Regions from separate parts of the Streptomyces sp. NPDC127038 genome, predicted to be linked through region 1. Evidence: riboswitches for the same ligand, from Rfam matches in the RefSeq annotation. Region 1 holds a riboswitch; the other holds the start of a gene.
The links. Region 1 has a riboswitch for cyclic di-AMP ahead of ACFWI4_RS30345 (NlpC/P60 family protein). Riboswitches for the same ligand answer to the same signal wherever they lie in the genome.

Region 1 (7,570 bases):
CCCGGCGCACACGAGCCCCGCCTCGCCGCTGGCCAGGACGGGCATACCGGTCTGGTCGCCGACGACCCCCGCGCCCACGATCGACCCCGCTCCGACCACCCCGGCGAGGAGTCCCTCCCCCACCAGCCGCCGGGGCGGCCAGCCGACGAACTCCGCGGGCCCCCACACCGTGCTGCGCAGGTACTCCGGCAGGTCCGGCTCCTGGACGGGCGGAGGACGATCCCACCGGCGCATAGCTGTACCACCCCCAGCGACGTTCTTCGTCCCACGACGCCTCGTATCCTGCCGTTCGCCTCGGACAGCGGCCCTGCCTCCGCCCGGAACAGATGGCGCGGACAACGTTGCCGGGAGTCGGCAGCGACGTGATCCACTGCCGTCGTCCGAGCGCCGGGACTGTTCCGCGGTTCAGTCGCCTGAACGTCAACCACACTGTTCTGAAGGCACGTTGACCCGCCCGGGCACTGGGCTGCCGCTGATCGGCCGGTCGGCCAGGGGGCCGGGATCCACCGGTCAGCCGCGCGGGTGGGCCGCCGCCGACCTCGCCAGCAGGACGCGCCCGCCGAGGCCGGCCAGGAGCAGCCCGGCCACCATGGCGACGAGGCAGAGCGCGGGGCCCGAGGACCAGTGGACGGCGGAGGCACGGCAGCCCAGGACGACACCCATGGCGACGGCGGTGCCCGGCAGGGCGGTCAGGGCCGGGCCGGTGCGGGCGAGGTCGTCCTCCGCGAGTGCTCCGAGGACACCGGCGCCCAGGGCCAGGGCCCAGACTCCGAGCGCCCGCGCGTCGAGGCGGTCGACGTCCCACGGCACGAAGCCGGCCCAGAATCCGGGCCTGACCAGCAGACCCGTACCGATGCCGAGCCACGCCGAACCGAGCACGGCCAGCGCCGGTTTCGACCAGCCGGGCAGCGGCGCGCCGCGCGGGCCGGGAGGCCGGCCAGGGGTGACGTACTGCCGGGCCAGCGCGATCACGGCGCACACGCAGAGCGTGCCGAGCACGAAGAGCCAGCCGAGGCTGAACAGGACCGGGACGACGGGGCCGCCCGTGGCCACGTACAGCCGGCCCGCGTCGAGCAGGCTCACGGTGAACAGCCCGAGCAGGACCACGGCCAGCGGCTGGACGAGCGAGCGGGCCTCGTGCCAGGCGCGGGCCCGGTTCACCGCGAACAGTCCGGGCGCGGTGCCGAGCATGGCCGCGCCGAGCAGTCCCGGGGTCAGCGACTCGGGAGAGGGCCACGCGCCGAAGACGTGCCCGGTGAGGGCCACGGCCGCCAGCAGCCCGCCGACGAGGACGCCGACGACGGCGACCGCGGTGGCCAGCACGGCCACTCCCGCGGTCAGCGGCCGCCCACCCGCCGCGAGGGGCTCCGGAGGCATGGTACGCCGGGACGACCGTCCCGGCTGCTCCGAGGGGCCCTCTGACGGGGACGGGGACGCGGATGCGGATGCGGATGCGGATGCGGATGCGGATGCGTCGGACATGGGGATCCCGTTTCCGGACGAGGGGAACGACGTCACGAGGCCGGTGCCGACAGGCGTGCGGCCGAACTCGGGGCGGGCACGGCCCTCTTGAGGACCTCCCGCGCGTACAGGACCCGCATGCTCACCGCCAGCGTCGCCATGAACGCCGTCACCCCGCAGCCGATCGCCGCCCCCGCCGCCAGGGCCGTGAGCGCGTCGAGACCCAGCGACCGTTCGAGGAGCGGGGCCGCCCCGACCGACAGCACCGGAGCCAGGCACAGGGCCACCCAGTGCAGGCGCCACTCCTCACGCGCCCACGGACGCCCCTCCCGGCCGGCCCGGCGCGCCCGCACGGCCATCACCGCGTACGTGACGGCGTACGGCAGGAGGTAGGCGAGCAGGAGCCGGCGCCCCGCTGCGCCGTGGGCCAGCAGGGCCCGGGCGATCCAGGCCAGCGCGGCGGCTCCCGCCAGCTGCGCGAGGACCAGGACGGGGACGGGCGCCCAGGTCCCGGACACCCCGGCGACCTGCCTGCGCCGGTCGAGGGAACGCGAGGCGATCAGGGCGCCGAACGCGACGACGGAGCCCAGGTGCATGGTGGCCAGCTGGTTGATCTCGGCCATGGACAGCCCGGGCATGAGCATCGGCAGGCCGCCCCACTCGAACCGGAGCAGCGGAGCGGTCATCAGGAAGCCGTAGCAGAGCAGCATCCAGCGCTGGTGCAGGTCGGGGAAGCCGCCGACGGCCGCGAGCACCCCGAGGGTCACGCTCATCACGGTGCCCGCCAGGATGGTCGCGAGCACGATCCAGAAGGCCGCGCCGCTGAAGGCGTCCCCGGGCGCGGTGCGCGCCAGATACAGTCCGGCGCCCGCCATCGAGACGTACACGGTGACCGCGAAGACCACTCCGAGGACCCGGTGCAGCCGGGTGCGCCGCCGTACGGCGGTGAGCAGTTGCGCCGGGCCCAGCAGCATCAGCACACCGCCGAGCACCGAGTGGACGATCATCGGCACGAGGCTGTGGCGGTAGGGACCGATCCGGGTGGCCAGCGCGTCGGCCACGTAACGCGGCGAGACCACGTGGGCCAGGACCCACTCGCCGTAGGCCGGCGCGCCGGGGCGTGCGTACGGCCACAGCTCGGTCATGGCGATCGGCGCGTAGCCCACGCACACGGCCGTCAAGGCGATGACGGCGAGGCGGCGCCAGGTGGTGCCCGTCGGACGACGCACGACGACTCCCTGCTCGTGGCCGCGACCCGGCCATCGATAGTCTCGTTTGGACTATCGAGACGGTAGGGCCGTCCACCGCCGGGGTCAACGGTCTGTCGTGTCCTCGTCCCGGCGCTGCACCCATCCCCAGAAGTCGATCATCATCCGCTCGTAGCGGATGCCGAACTCCAGCGCGTCACGCTGCCCGCGGGTCAGCAACTCCCCGACGGTCTCGGCGAGTTCTTCGTAGGTGGCCAGGGTCCTGCGGTGCTCGTCGAGCTGTACGGGGCCGAGCACCTCGGCCCGTCCGCCGAACCACAGCTTGAGGATGCCGCGCTCGCGGGCCTCCACCGGCACGAACGCGGGGTCGTCGAGCCAGCCCCGCAGGGCCGCCCTGCCCTCGTCCGTCAGCGTCAGCACCCTGCGGTTGCGGCCGCTCTCCTGCCGCACCTGCGACAGCAGCCCCGCGTCGAGGAGGCGGTCGCACTGCGCGTACACCTGCGCGTGGGGCACCGACCAGAAGGGCGCGACCGTCCGGGCCGCCTCTCCCTTGACGTCGTACGCGCTGGCCTCGCCCAGCTTGTCGATGATGCCGAGGACGAGGTAGGAGGCGGTGGTCAGCCTTGCGTCAGCCATGGGGCGACCGTATCGCCACGCGATCACCGTCCGGCAGGCCCGCCCGGCGACCGGGCCCCGCGCGGCGGGCGCCGTCCGACGCGAAGAAGATCCGGGTGCCCGGCACAATGCGGGGTAGACGGGCGATCACGCAACCGACCGCACCTCAGCCCTCCGGCCCGGCCGCACGAGGAGTACTTGTGACCACCTACGTCATCACCGTTCCCGGGACGTTCGTCCACGGTCTCCCGGACGCCTCCCGTGCCGACGTCGAACGCAGGCTCCGCCCCCAGGACCCGCAGAACACGGACCTGGGCGAGACCGAGGAGCTGAGCCTGCTCACCGTCGACGAGGACAACCGGTTCTCCGTCCGCCTGGAGGTCGAGGCGGCGGACCGCAAGAGCGCCGAGGCCGAGGCCGTGCGGCTCGTGTCCGGCGCGTTCCGGGACAGCGGTCTGTCCGCCGACGACGCGCCGCTGGGGCCCGCCGCCGTGACGGGGATCGACCGGGAGTTCTGACCGCGCGCCGCCGCCGGGGGACGCCTCAGACCGGGCGTACGACGCTGTGGACGGCCGCATGTCCGGCGTACTGGACCGACTCCTCGGCGATCCGCGCTCCGGGGCTCGGCGCGTGGACCATCATGCCGTCGCCGACGTAGAGACCGACGTGGCTCACGTTGGCGTGGAAGAAGACCAGGTCACCGGGCTGGATGTCGCCGAGGGCGACCGCGGGGCCGGCCTGGGCCTGCTCCTGCACGGCGCGCGGGAGCATCACCCCGGCGCTCTTCCAGGCCGCCTGGGTGAGTCCCGAGGGGTCGTACGACCCGGGTCCGGACGCTCCCCACACGCACGGCATGCCGATCTGCGCGCGGGCGAAGGCGACGGCCTCCGCGGCCCTGCTGTCCTGTCCGACGACCGGAGGGGCGGCCGGAGCGACGAGGCTGTCGATGTCGAACCCCGGGCTCGTGCCTCCGGCGGCGGGAGCGGCGGGCCACGTCTGCTGCCGGCCGGCCGACCGCAGCGACTCACGCCAGGTGTCGTCGACCGGCGGCGCCGACGGCTCGTTCGCCGGGGGCATCGGGGCCGACCGGTAGGCGGCGGGCGTCGGCGCGGACGCGTAGGCGGGGGCCTGCGGCGCGGGCTCGCTCACCGGGGGCATCGGGGCCGGCTGATACGCGGCCGCGGGCTGGGCCGGTGCGTACGCGGGGGGCTGGGGTGCCGGCTCGCTCACCGGGGGCATGGGGGCGGCCCGGTAGGCGGGGGGCGCGGGTTCGTACGCGGGCGGCTGCGGCGCGGGTTCCCTCACCGGAGGCGCCGGAGGCGGCTGATATCCGCTGGGCCGGGACGGGGTCTCGTACGAGAGGGGCAGGAGCACCGATCTGACCTCGGAGACCGGGGGCGCCGGTTCGTACGAGAGAGGCAGCAGCACCGACTTGTACTCGTCTGCCGCGGGAGCGGGATCGTACACGCGGGGCACGGAGCCGGTGTCCTGCACGTGGGGCATCGAGCCCGTCTCGTACGCGCGAGGCATCGAGCCCGTGTCGTACGCGCGGGGAACGGAACCCGTGTCCTGCACACGGGGCATGGAACCGGTCTCGTACGCACGGGGCATCGAGCCCGTCTCGTACGCGCGAGGCATCGAACCCGTGTCGAAGGCCGTGGGCTGCGGTGCCGACGGGAACGACGGGGCCTGGGGCGCCTGCTGGAACGCGGGGGTCCGGGGCGCCTGTTCGTACGCGATGGGCTGCGGGGCGGGCTGGAACGCGGGGGCCTGGGGAATCGCCTGGTACGCGGCGGTCTGCGGGGCGGCCGGGAACCGGGGCTCGGCGGCCGGCCGGTACTCGATGGCCGGCGCCTGCGGCTGCTGCGGGACGGCCATGCCCTGCCGGGCCGTGTGCCGGGCCATCAGCTCCTGCGCCACGGCGAGCTTGCGCCGGGCGGTCTGCTTCCTGCCGTGCAGCGAGGCCTTCTGCGAGGCGGCGGCCGGGGCGGCCCCCGGCGGGAGCGCCGCACGGACCGCGGCCCCGGCTCCCGCCGGGGCGCCGGCGGCCATGGGCTCGGCGGCCGGGCCCGCGGTCAGCTCCAGGACGGGCCGGGCGGCCGGTTCCGAGGAGGGGCCCGCGGTCAGTTCGAGCACCGGGGCGGCCGTCAACTCGGCGACGGGCCGCATGATCTGCTCGAGCTCGTACACCGTGGGGAGATCCGAGGAAGAACCCCTGGAACCTCTCGCGCCCTCCTTCGGGCGGGCGGGCTCGGCGCCCCGGTCCGGCATCCGGTCGGCCGGAAGGATGGCCGGAGCCGAGGGTCCGAAGCGGGAACGCGCCCCGTCGAACCACTGCCGCATCAGGTCTTCCTGGGCGGGATCGGAGCCGCCGCCCTGACCGCCGCGCCGGCCCGGCCTGCGGGTGGAGTTCGCCGAAGCGCGGGTCCCGTTGAAGTTGCCGGTGGCCAACTCCGCCTGGTCGTAGAGGGACGAGAGCCTGCGGGCGACTTCTTCGCCACTGGGCGGGGTGCGTTCCGGCGCCATGGAGTGGTGCTCCTTCCGTCGTCCGCCTACCGGGTTAGCTGTCGGGTTCGGGCGGACGATTCCGGAAGGTATGCCCTACGACCCCTGCCCCGAAAGGCAGTTGGCCGATTCACCCCAAGTTCGGTGGGTCCCCGGCTCCCGCTGCCACGAGGACAGGCAGGACTCGGCGGAGGCCGCGCCGCCCGGCGGGCTTCGCCGGAGGGAGTCGGACGGCCTGGTCGCCAACTTAGCCATGTTGTGCACCCGATGTGAAGATCCACGTCCCAGATGTCCGATACATTTTCGTGACCTTCATCGCACCATCCCGCAGCGCGACGGCGAGGACACACGCCGTGCCCGAAAGGGCGGCTGAGCACGGCTTGTCGGGACGATCGGACCCGACTCCCGTCCGACGGGGCGGACTCCACGGGACCCGGTCGCCCGGTCGAGCGCCCGGGTGCCTCGATCCTGTCGAAAGTGTGCACAGAACTGGCGTTCCCGGGCGCGCCGTTCGACATCGCGGGCTTCCGTCGGTCACACCTCGACCGGTTTGCGACCGAACCGGCCGGAGGACCGCTCGGAACACATGGCGCCCGTACCGTCGGAGCACGTCGGACCACTAGAGCGAGTCGAGGATCCCCACGTGCACGATGCGCCGATCTACGCCCAACTGATCTCCGAACGCGGCGACATACCGACCCTCGTACGGAGCGAGGCCCGTCGGCTGCAACGCGACTTCGAGTGGATCCTCAACTGGGACCCGTCGACGGGCGCTCCCCTCCCCTCGTCCGCCGCGCGGCCGTCGTCCGGCTCCCGCCGCTCCCTCTCCCCCACGCCCCATCCCGACGACCGGCTCGACGCGCCCGGCGGCTAGGACGCGCGGGGCGTCGACGGACAGTGCGTGCGTGGCGTCGACGGGCAGTACGTGTGGGCGTCGACGGGCACACCGGAACGGCCGGACGGCCCCTAGAGGACGTCGGGTTCCGCGCCGGGCCGCTGGGCGGGCAGCGGGTCGAGCCCGTCGGCGATCCGGGCGACCAGGCCCGCGACCGTCGTGCCCGTGGCGTGGTGCCAGGTCCGTGCCCGGCGGATCATCGCGTGGTCACCGCCCGCGACCCGCACGGCGCTCGCGGCGGAGCCCGCCTCCACGGCCCGGCGGACGAGGGCGAAGGACTCCGCCGGGTCGGTGATCCGGTCCCGGTCTCCGTGCAGCACGATGACCCTCTTGTCCCGGAGGTGCGCCACCGGCTCGCCCTCCGGGCACCAGGGCGCCAGCGCCACCACGGCCCGTACCTGTGGCACGGCGGCGGCCCGCAGGGCGGCGCGCCCGCCCATCGAATGGCCGACGAGCACCACCGGCACCTCCCCCACGAGCGCGGAGAGTTCATCCAGGGCCCGCAGGACGTCGGCGACGGGATCGGCGTCCGCGCCGTTCCAGCCCCGGTGGCGGTAGCGCACCTGCCCGACGAAGGTCCCCTCGTCCGGCAGGGCCCGCGTCACACGACGCAGGAACGGGCGCATCCGCGCGCGGGCGACGTTCCACGGCCGCGGCGGGGCCTTGCTGTCGGCGGCACCGCCGTGCAGGACGAGGACGGCGGCCCGCGCCGGACCGGAGCCCGCGGGGACCGTGTGCCACGGCATCAGCGCAGCGGGAGCGTCCGCCGCTCCGGGCCGGACCACATCTTCGGCGGACCTCCGCACAGGGTCTCGCATGACACCTCTCCACCGCACGGCGCTCTCCACGCCCCGCATTCGATCGTGAGGAGGGATCGTCTCACCGG
Region 2 (7,570 bases), on a different contig from region 1:
TCGGATGATGTGATCAGATTTGCGATGGTCTGCGAAGAAGCACCCGGAAGGGGTGACTGTGTCCGACGGTCGCACCCGCTCCCCCGCACGGCCGGGACCCGACGGCCCGTCCCGCGTACGACCGGTACCCGACGGTCCCGTACGACCGGTACCCGACGGTCCCGTACGGCCACTGTCGGGCCGCCCCGCTCCCGGGCCCGGCGCGCGCCGCCGCTCCGTACGGCGCGGTGCCGCGTGCCGCCGTGGGGTGCGCCACCAGGGGCTGCGCCACCACTTGGTGGCGTTCGGCGCGCCGCCGTTCCGTGCCGTGCCGCACGATGTCTTCCGTCCACCGAGGTGACGCTCATGCACATCCGTACGTCCTTCCCCTACGAGACCACTCACGAGGACGCCCTCGTCCCCCTCCCGGACGGCACCCGTCTGTACGCCCGGATCTGGCGGCCGCTGACCGAGGAGCCCGTGCCGGCGCTCCTGGAGTACCTCCCGTACCGCCTGACCGACGGGACGGCCCCGCGCGACCAGCAGCGCCACCCCTGGTACGCCGGGCACGGCTACGCATCCGTCCGCGTGGACGCGCGCGGCCACGGGAACTCGGAGGGCGTACCGGGGGGCGCGTCCCCGGGGGCCGATCCGGACGACGCGGTCGAGGTGGTCTCCTGGCTGGCCGCCCAGCCCTGGTGCACCGGCCGGGTCGGCATGTTCGGGATCGCGTGGGGCGGCCTGCTCTCCCTCCGCGTCGCGGCCCGTGCCCCCGGGCCCCTCAAGGCGGTCGTCACTGTCTGCTCGGCCGACGGCCTCCATGACACCCGCGGCCCCCACGACCCGTACGACACCCATGACCCGTACGACCTCCACGACCCGTACGACCTCCACGACCCGTACGACCTCCATGACCCTTATGAGAACGACGCGCACCGAGTCGGAGGTTCCGTCTCCGCCGTCGGCACATACGCCCGGTCGGCCGCCCGCCTCGCCTTCGCAGCCCGCCCGCCGGACCCCGCCCATGTGGGCGAGGGCATGTGGCGGGACATGTGGGAGAGACGACTGGAGGCCGCCCTCCCCTCCACGCGCAGCGGGCCGGGCCACCGGACCGAGGATGCGCACGGGCACGGGCACCACGAGAGCGCCGTTGAGGAGTACGGGGCCGTTCGCGCGGCGGTCCTCGCGGTCGGCGGCTGGCACGACCCTCACCGCGACGCCGTGCTGCGCCTGGTGCGGAACCTGCCGGCGGACCGCGTACGGGGTCTCATCGGCCCCTGGTCCCGCCAGTACCCGGACCGCGACCTGCCGCCCGGGCCCGCGATCGGCTTCCTCCAGGAGACGCTGCGCTGGTGGGACCACTGGCTCAAGGAAGAGGACACGGACGCGCTGGCCGTCCCCCTGCTGCGCTCCTACGTGATGGACGCGCACCCTCCGGCGACCGTGTACCCCCGGATCGCCGGCCGCTGGGTGGGGGACCCCGCCTGGCCCTCCCCCTCGGTGACCCCGGTCGCGTACGCGCTCCAGGGCGCCCCGCTGCCGGTGCGGTCCCCGCAGCACACCGGGGTCGACGCGGGCCGCCTCGTCCCGTTCGGCGACGACGCGGACCTGCCGCCGGACCAGCGGGAGGAGGACGCCCGGTCGGCCTGCTTCGAGTTCGAGGTGCCGGAGGAGACCTGGGTGCTGGGCCGGCCCCGGGTCAGTCTGCGGCTGACGTCCGCGGCGCCCGGGGGCCAGGTGATCGCCCGGCTGTGCGACGTGGCTCCGGACGGAGCGTCCACACTCGTCACCCGGGGCGCCCTGAACCTCTCGGCGCGAAGAGGCCCCGGCCGGACGGCTCCCTGGAGTCCGGGCACCACGGAGAACGTGGTCCTCGACCTGAACGCCATCGGCTACGCGTTCCCTGCCGGCCACCGCATCCGGCTGGGCGTCTCCTCCGCGTACTGGCCCTGGATCTGGCCGGAACCCGGATCGGAGGCGGGCTTCACCCTGGAGCCGATCGGCAGCGTCCTCGAACTCCCCGTACGGGCAAGGGAGTCGGACCCCACGATCACCTTCGCGGAGCCCGAGGAGTCCGAGCCGCTCGGGGTGACCGTCTCCGCGACCCTGGACGAGCCCCGGCCGCAGCGCCTGGTGGTGCGCGACGTGGCCGCGGGGACCTGGAGCCTGGAGGTGACCCCGGGCCCGGGCGGCACCCGCGTGCACCCCGACGGCCTCGCATGCACGGAGGAGGGGCTGGAGACCTACACGATCGAGTCGTCGGACCCGCTGTCCGCGCGCACCCGCTCGACCTGGTCGATCCGGCTGCACCGCCCGGACCTGCCGTGGGAGGCCCGCGTCGAGACGGTCTCCGTCGTCAGCTGCGACGCGCGGGACTTCATCACGAGCGGCGAACTGGTCTGCAAGGACGGTGACGAGGTCGTGTTCCACCGCACCTGGGAGAAGAGAATCCCGCGCACCTCCATCTGACACGACTCAAGAGGCTTACGGGACAAGGGATTTCACCACCTCCCTTCCGCTGACCATCGACAACACCGCTGCCGCGAGCCGGACTTCGCGCCGCCCCCGCCCGGACCGGCCCGGACTCCCGGCCGGCACCCCCTCCCCTCTCCACGAGGGGAGGCACGCGCCCCTGACGTGGCCCACGCCACAATTCCCTTCCCACAAGGGGCCGCTCGGCACCTCCCAGGAGGCTCGGCGGCGCCCTTCGGCGCGAACGCGATGCCCGAATTACCCCTCATGCGGCCTTGGCGCCCTTTGCTCTCGTGAGTTGAGTCACCGGGCCGCCCTGCCGCCGCCCCGCGCCCTCTCCGACGCAACCCCTTCGCTAAAGGCAAGTTGAGGATCCAATTCCGGCACAATCGGACTTTTTACCCTCGCCTTAACCAGGAGAAAGCGATCTTCGCGGTCAAATCTCGCCTTGTTTCGGACATGTGCTCTCGCATACGTTCTGGTCGACCCCGGGCGGATCGCCGAATCCTGCCGCCGCCCGGAAACCCATCGACCCACGCACGGCAGGAGCGGGGGAACCACAGGTAAGCCGCCGATCCGGACAAACCGGACCGGCTTGGGGTGAAGCCGCGCTCACAGCGCGGCCGGGCATCTCCCGCCCGAACCCGACAGCTCACCTCGCAGGCGTCGGAGAGGACATTCGTCATGCCCGTACGAGGCAAGCACCGCAGCAAGAAGGCCAACGTCATCACCCGCGGCATGATCGCCGCCGGCACGGGCGGCATCGCCCTCGCCCTTCCGCTCGTGAGCGCGACCGGCGCCAGCGCCGCCACCCCGGCCCAGGCCCCCCAGGTCGCGAAGACGGCCCACACCGCGGTGGTCCCCAACGTGCAGCTCGTCACCTACAAGGTCGTCGCCGGCGACACCCTGTCCAAGGTGGCGAAGAAGTACCCCAAGAGCGGCGGCTGGAAGAAGCTGTACGCGGCGAACCGCGCGGTCATCGGCGACAACCCGGCCCTGATCCGCCCGGGCCTGAAGCTGACCGTCGGCACCAAGTCGCTGGGGACGACGACCGTCCGCACCACGGCGAACGCGACCTCCGCCGTCGCCAAGACCTCGGCGACCACCGCGACGACCGCCGTCCAGGCCTCCGCCAAGACGTACGCCAACAACCTCGACGGCTGGATCAAGGAATCCCTCGACGTCATGGCCAAGGCGGGCATCCCCGGCAGCTACGACGGCATCTACCGCAACGTGATGCGCGAGTCCTCCGGCAACCCCAACGCCATCAACAACTGGGACTCCAACGCCGCCGCGGGCATCCCCTCCAAGGGTCTGCTCCAGGTCATCGACCCCACCTTCCAGGCGTACCACGTCGCCGGCACGTCGATGAACATCTACGACCCGGTCGCGAACATCACCGCCGCCTGCAACTACGCGGCCAAGACGTACGGCTCCATCGACAACGTCAACGGCGCCTACTGATCCACCCCGCCCCACCCCGTTCTTCACCGCACCCGCCGACGCTCCTTCCGGACCGTCGGCGGGTGCGGTTGTGTTCAGGGGGTGCTTCGTGAGGGGGGCGTTTCGTGAGGGGGGCGTTTCGTGAGGGGGGCGTTTCGTGGGCCGGTGGGCCCCGCCGGTGCCGCCGTCAGAAGCCGAAGACGCGCTCCAGCACCACCGCGATCCCGTCGTCCTCGTTCGACAGCGTGATCTCGTCGGCCACCGCCTTCAGTTCCGGATGGGCATTGGCCATCGCCACACCCCGGGCCGCCCAGTCGAACATGGGGATGTCGTTGGGCATGTCCCCGAAGGCGAGCGTCCCGCACGCGGAGAGCCCGAGGTGCGCCGCGGCCAGGGCGAGTCCCGTCGCCTTGGTCACCCCGCATGGCTGGAGTTCGACGGTGCCGGGCCCGGACATCGTCACCGTCGCCAGCGAACCGACCACTCCCCGTGCCGCCGACGCCAACTCGTCGTCGGACAAGGACGGGTGACGGAGCAACACCTTGCTGATCGGCTCCGCCCAGAGGTCGTCCCGGCGCGGCACCCGCACCGCGGGCAACGTCGGATGCGGCATGACGTATCCCGGCTCGATGAGCGTCAACCCGTCCACGCCGTCCTGGTCGACCGCCGCGTACAGCATCCCGACCTCCGCCTCGATCTTGCCGAGCGCCGTCTCCGCCAGCTCCCTGTCCAGGGTCACCGACCACAGCATGCGGTCCGCGGCGGCGTCGTAGAGCTGTGCCCCCTGTCCGCACACCGCCAGTCCCTCGCCGCCGAGTTCATCGAGAAACGGTCGCACGCGCGGCGCCGGTCGACCCGTGACCACGAGATGCCGGGCACCTGCCCGGGTCACCTTCGCCAACGCGGCGCGTGACCGGTCGGAGAGTGTGTCGTCGCCGCGCAGCAGCGTTCCGTCCAGGTCAGTGGCGATGAGTGAATATGCAGTCGGAGCGGCCATGATCCGAAGAATACGGATCCCGCGACTCATCGGCCCGGCGTGAACCGGACGACGTCCGGTATCCCGTCTGCAACGCCGTTCACCGCACGGCGGTAAGCGCGTTGCGACCGATTCGGATCACCCACGCTCCGCTTCCGCCCACACCGACTTTCCCGAACACGACCGACCACAACACCCCAACACCCCCTGAACACAAGGCAACCAGCGTTCCCGCGCCGCCAACACACCTGCCCGGCAAACGAATTAGCCCCCGGACGCCTCCCGGATCGCGCGACGGACGTGAACTCCGCCCCGCGCGCCCGGCGCATCGAAGGACCGGAAGGGCCGCGCGAAACGGACTCGGCGCAGAACGAGCACCGGGGAGCCCCCCCCCCCCCCCCCCGCGGCAGAAATCCGATCCCAGGAAGCACGGGGCAGCCCAACGCGGCCTGGCGCGGCCCAACACAGCCCGGCGCAGCCCGACGAAACCCTGCCAAGCCTGACGACACCAGCGAAACTCCGCGAAACCCCTCACAGCGAAGGGCGCGAAGCCCCGCCACGGCTGCCACCCGCGGCTCGCGGAGCCGGAATCACCGCGTCCGACCTGGCCAATTCGGACATTGGGCACCCTTTAGGCCCTGCCACAGCAGGGTCTCTCCCCCGTAACGTGTGCCCCGACCACATGAAACGCGTGGAACGCATGGCCCACATGGCGAGTACGAATCCGAAAGCGAGGCACCAACCGATGCCCCCCTTCGATGTCCCCGAGGGCGATCCCTTCGGCCCGCACAACCTGCCGTACGGCGTGTTCTCCCTGACCGACCCGGCCGGGGACCCCGAGCGACGCGTCGGCGTACGGCTCGGCGACCACGTGCTCGACGCGGGCGCCGCCGCCCGTTCGCTCGGCTCCCCCTACGCCGGGCTGCTCGCGCAGCCGACCCTGGACCGGCTGCTCGCCGCGGGCCGCACCGCGTGGTCCGACGTCCGGCGGGCGCTGACGGCCTGGGTCACCGTCCCGGCCCACCGGGAGACCCTCGCTCCCCATTTCCACCCTCTGTCCGACGTGACGCTGCACCTCCCGTTCACCGTCGCCGACTACGTCGACTTCTACGCCTCCGAGAACCACGCCCGGAACGTCGGCCAGATCTTCCGCCCGGACGCCGCCGACTCCCTCACGCCCAACTGGAAGCACCTGCCGATCGGTTATCACGGCCGCTCCGGAACGGTCGTGGTGTCCGGCACGGACGTCGTCCGTCCCTCAGGCCAGCGCAAGGCTCCCGCGGACGCCGCCCCGGTCTTCGGTCCCTCGGTCCGCCTGGACATCGAGGCGGAGGTCGGCTTCGTCGTCGGCACCCCCTCGCAGCAGGGCCGGCCGGTGCCCCTGGGCGACTACCGCGACCACGTCTTCGGCCTGTGCTTGCTCAACGACTGGTCGGCGCGCGACGTCCAGGCCTGGGAGTACGTCCCGCTCGGCCCGTTCCTCGGCAAGTCCTTCGCCACCTCCGTGTCGGCGTGGATCACCCCGCTGGACGCGCTCGACGACGCCCTCGTGGCCCCGCCCGTCCGCACGCACCCCCTCCTTCCCTACCTCGACGACGCCTCCGAGGAGCCGGGCGGCTACGACCTCCGGATCTCCGTGGCCGTCAACGGCCACGTCGTCTCCGAACCCCCCTTCTCCACCATGTACTGGACGGCCGCCCAGCAGCTGGCCCACATGACGGTCAACGGCGCTTCCCTGCGCACCGGTGACCTCTACGGCTCCGGGACCGTCAGCGGACCCACCGAGGGCGAGCGCGGCTCCCTGCTCGAACTCACCTGGAACGGGCGCGACGCCCTCGAACTCCCCGACGGAAAGCGCACGTTCCTCGAGGACGGCGACGAGGTCACCCTGACGGCCTGGGCACCCGGACCGGGCGGGACCCGGGTGGGCCTCGGCGAGGTCCGGGGCCGCATCACCCCGGCCGTCTCCCTGTAGGGGACCCGGGAGCCGCCCCGCAGGGGGAACGAGGTCCGTGTCACGGTGGCCAGAGCCCTGGCCACCGTGCCCTGCGGAGCCCGGAGTGCCGGCGGCGCCGACGGAGCCGACGGAGCCCGGAGGGGCGGGCGGAACCGGCGGAACCCGGAGGGACCGGCGGAGCCTCGCCTCCGCCGCGCGCCTGCCCGTGCCCCTGCCGTGAACCCGCTACATCCAGTCCTCGGGCGGCTCCTGGTCCAGCTCGGGCCAGTCCGGGTCCGGTCCTGCGGCGGGCACCGGAGCCGGTGCGGCCGCGGGTCTTCCGGCGGTCGGAACGGCCCGAGTGGCCGGGGCAGTCCGAGTCGTCGGAGCGGTCGGAGTCGCCGGAGTGGTCGCGGGCGGGCCGTCGGCCAGGGAGGCCAGGACCGCGACGACGCCCTCTCCATAGGTGGCCAGCTTCTTCTCGCCCACCCCGCTGATGCCGCCGAGGTCCTTCACGGAGGTCGGCCACACCGTGGCGATCTCCCGCAGCGTGGCGTCGTGGAAGATCACGTACGCCGGGACGCCCTGTTCGCGGGCCTGCTCACCGCGCCAGGCCCGCAGCGCCTCGAACGCGGGGACGAGCTCGGCGGGCAGATCGGCCGCGGCGGCCTTGGCCTTGCGCTCGCCCTTGGACGCCGACGACCGGGACGCGGCCGGCTTCGCCGTCTCCTTGCGCAGCGGCACGTCACGCTCGCGCCGCAGCA

Region 2: it holds a riboswitch for cyclic di-AMP, as region 1 does, so the genes downstream of both, ACFWI4_RS11080 (transglycosylase SLT domain-containing protein) here and ACFWI4_RS30345 (NlpC/P60 family protein) in region 1, are expected to answer to the same signal.

The regions. Positions count from the first base shown of each region.
Region 1 is NZ_JBHXDQ010000055.1:24,757-32,326, forward strand. Features, by position in the region: gene ACFWI4_RS30320 (hypothetical protein) at 1-234, opposite strand, end outside; gene ACFWI4_RS30325 (hypothetical protein) at 511-1,377, opposite strand; gene ACFWI4_RS30330 (DUF2306 domain-containing protein) at 1,515-2,690, opposite strand; gene ACFWI4_RS30335 (helix-turn-helix transcriptional regulator) at 2,775-3,305, opposite strand; gene ACFWI4_RS30340 (hypothetical protein) at 3,485-3,802, shown strand; gene ACFWI4_RS30345 (NlpC/P60 family protein) at 3,828-5,810, opposite strand; cyclic di-AMP (ydaO/yuaA leader) riboswitch at 5,818-5,989, opposite strand; gene ACFWI4_RS30350 (hypothetical protein) at 6,433-6,663, shown strand; gene ACFWI4_RS30355 (alpha/beta fold hydrolase) at 6,756-7,502, opposite strand.
Region 2 is NZ_JBHXDQ010000011.1:17,418-24,987, forward strand. Features, by position in the region: gene ACFWI4_RS11075 (CocE/NonD family hydrolase) at 346-2,448, shown strand; cyclic di-AMP (ydaO/yuaA leader) riboswitch at 2,940-3,132, shown strand; gene ACFWI4_RS11080 (transglycosylase SLT domain-containing protein) at 3,136-3,915, shown strand; gene ACFWI4_RS11085 (HAD family hydrolase) at 4,082-4,891, opposite strand; gene fahA (fumarylacetoacetase) at 5,616-6,845, shown strand; gene recQ (DNA helicase RecQ) at 7,053-7,570, opposite strand, start outside.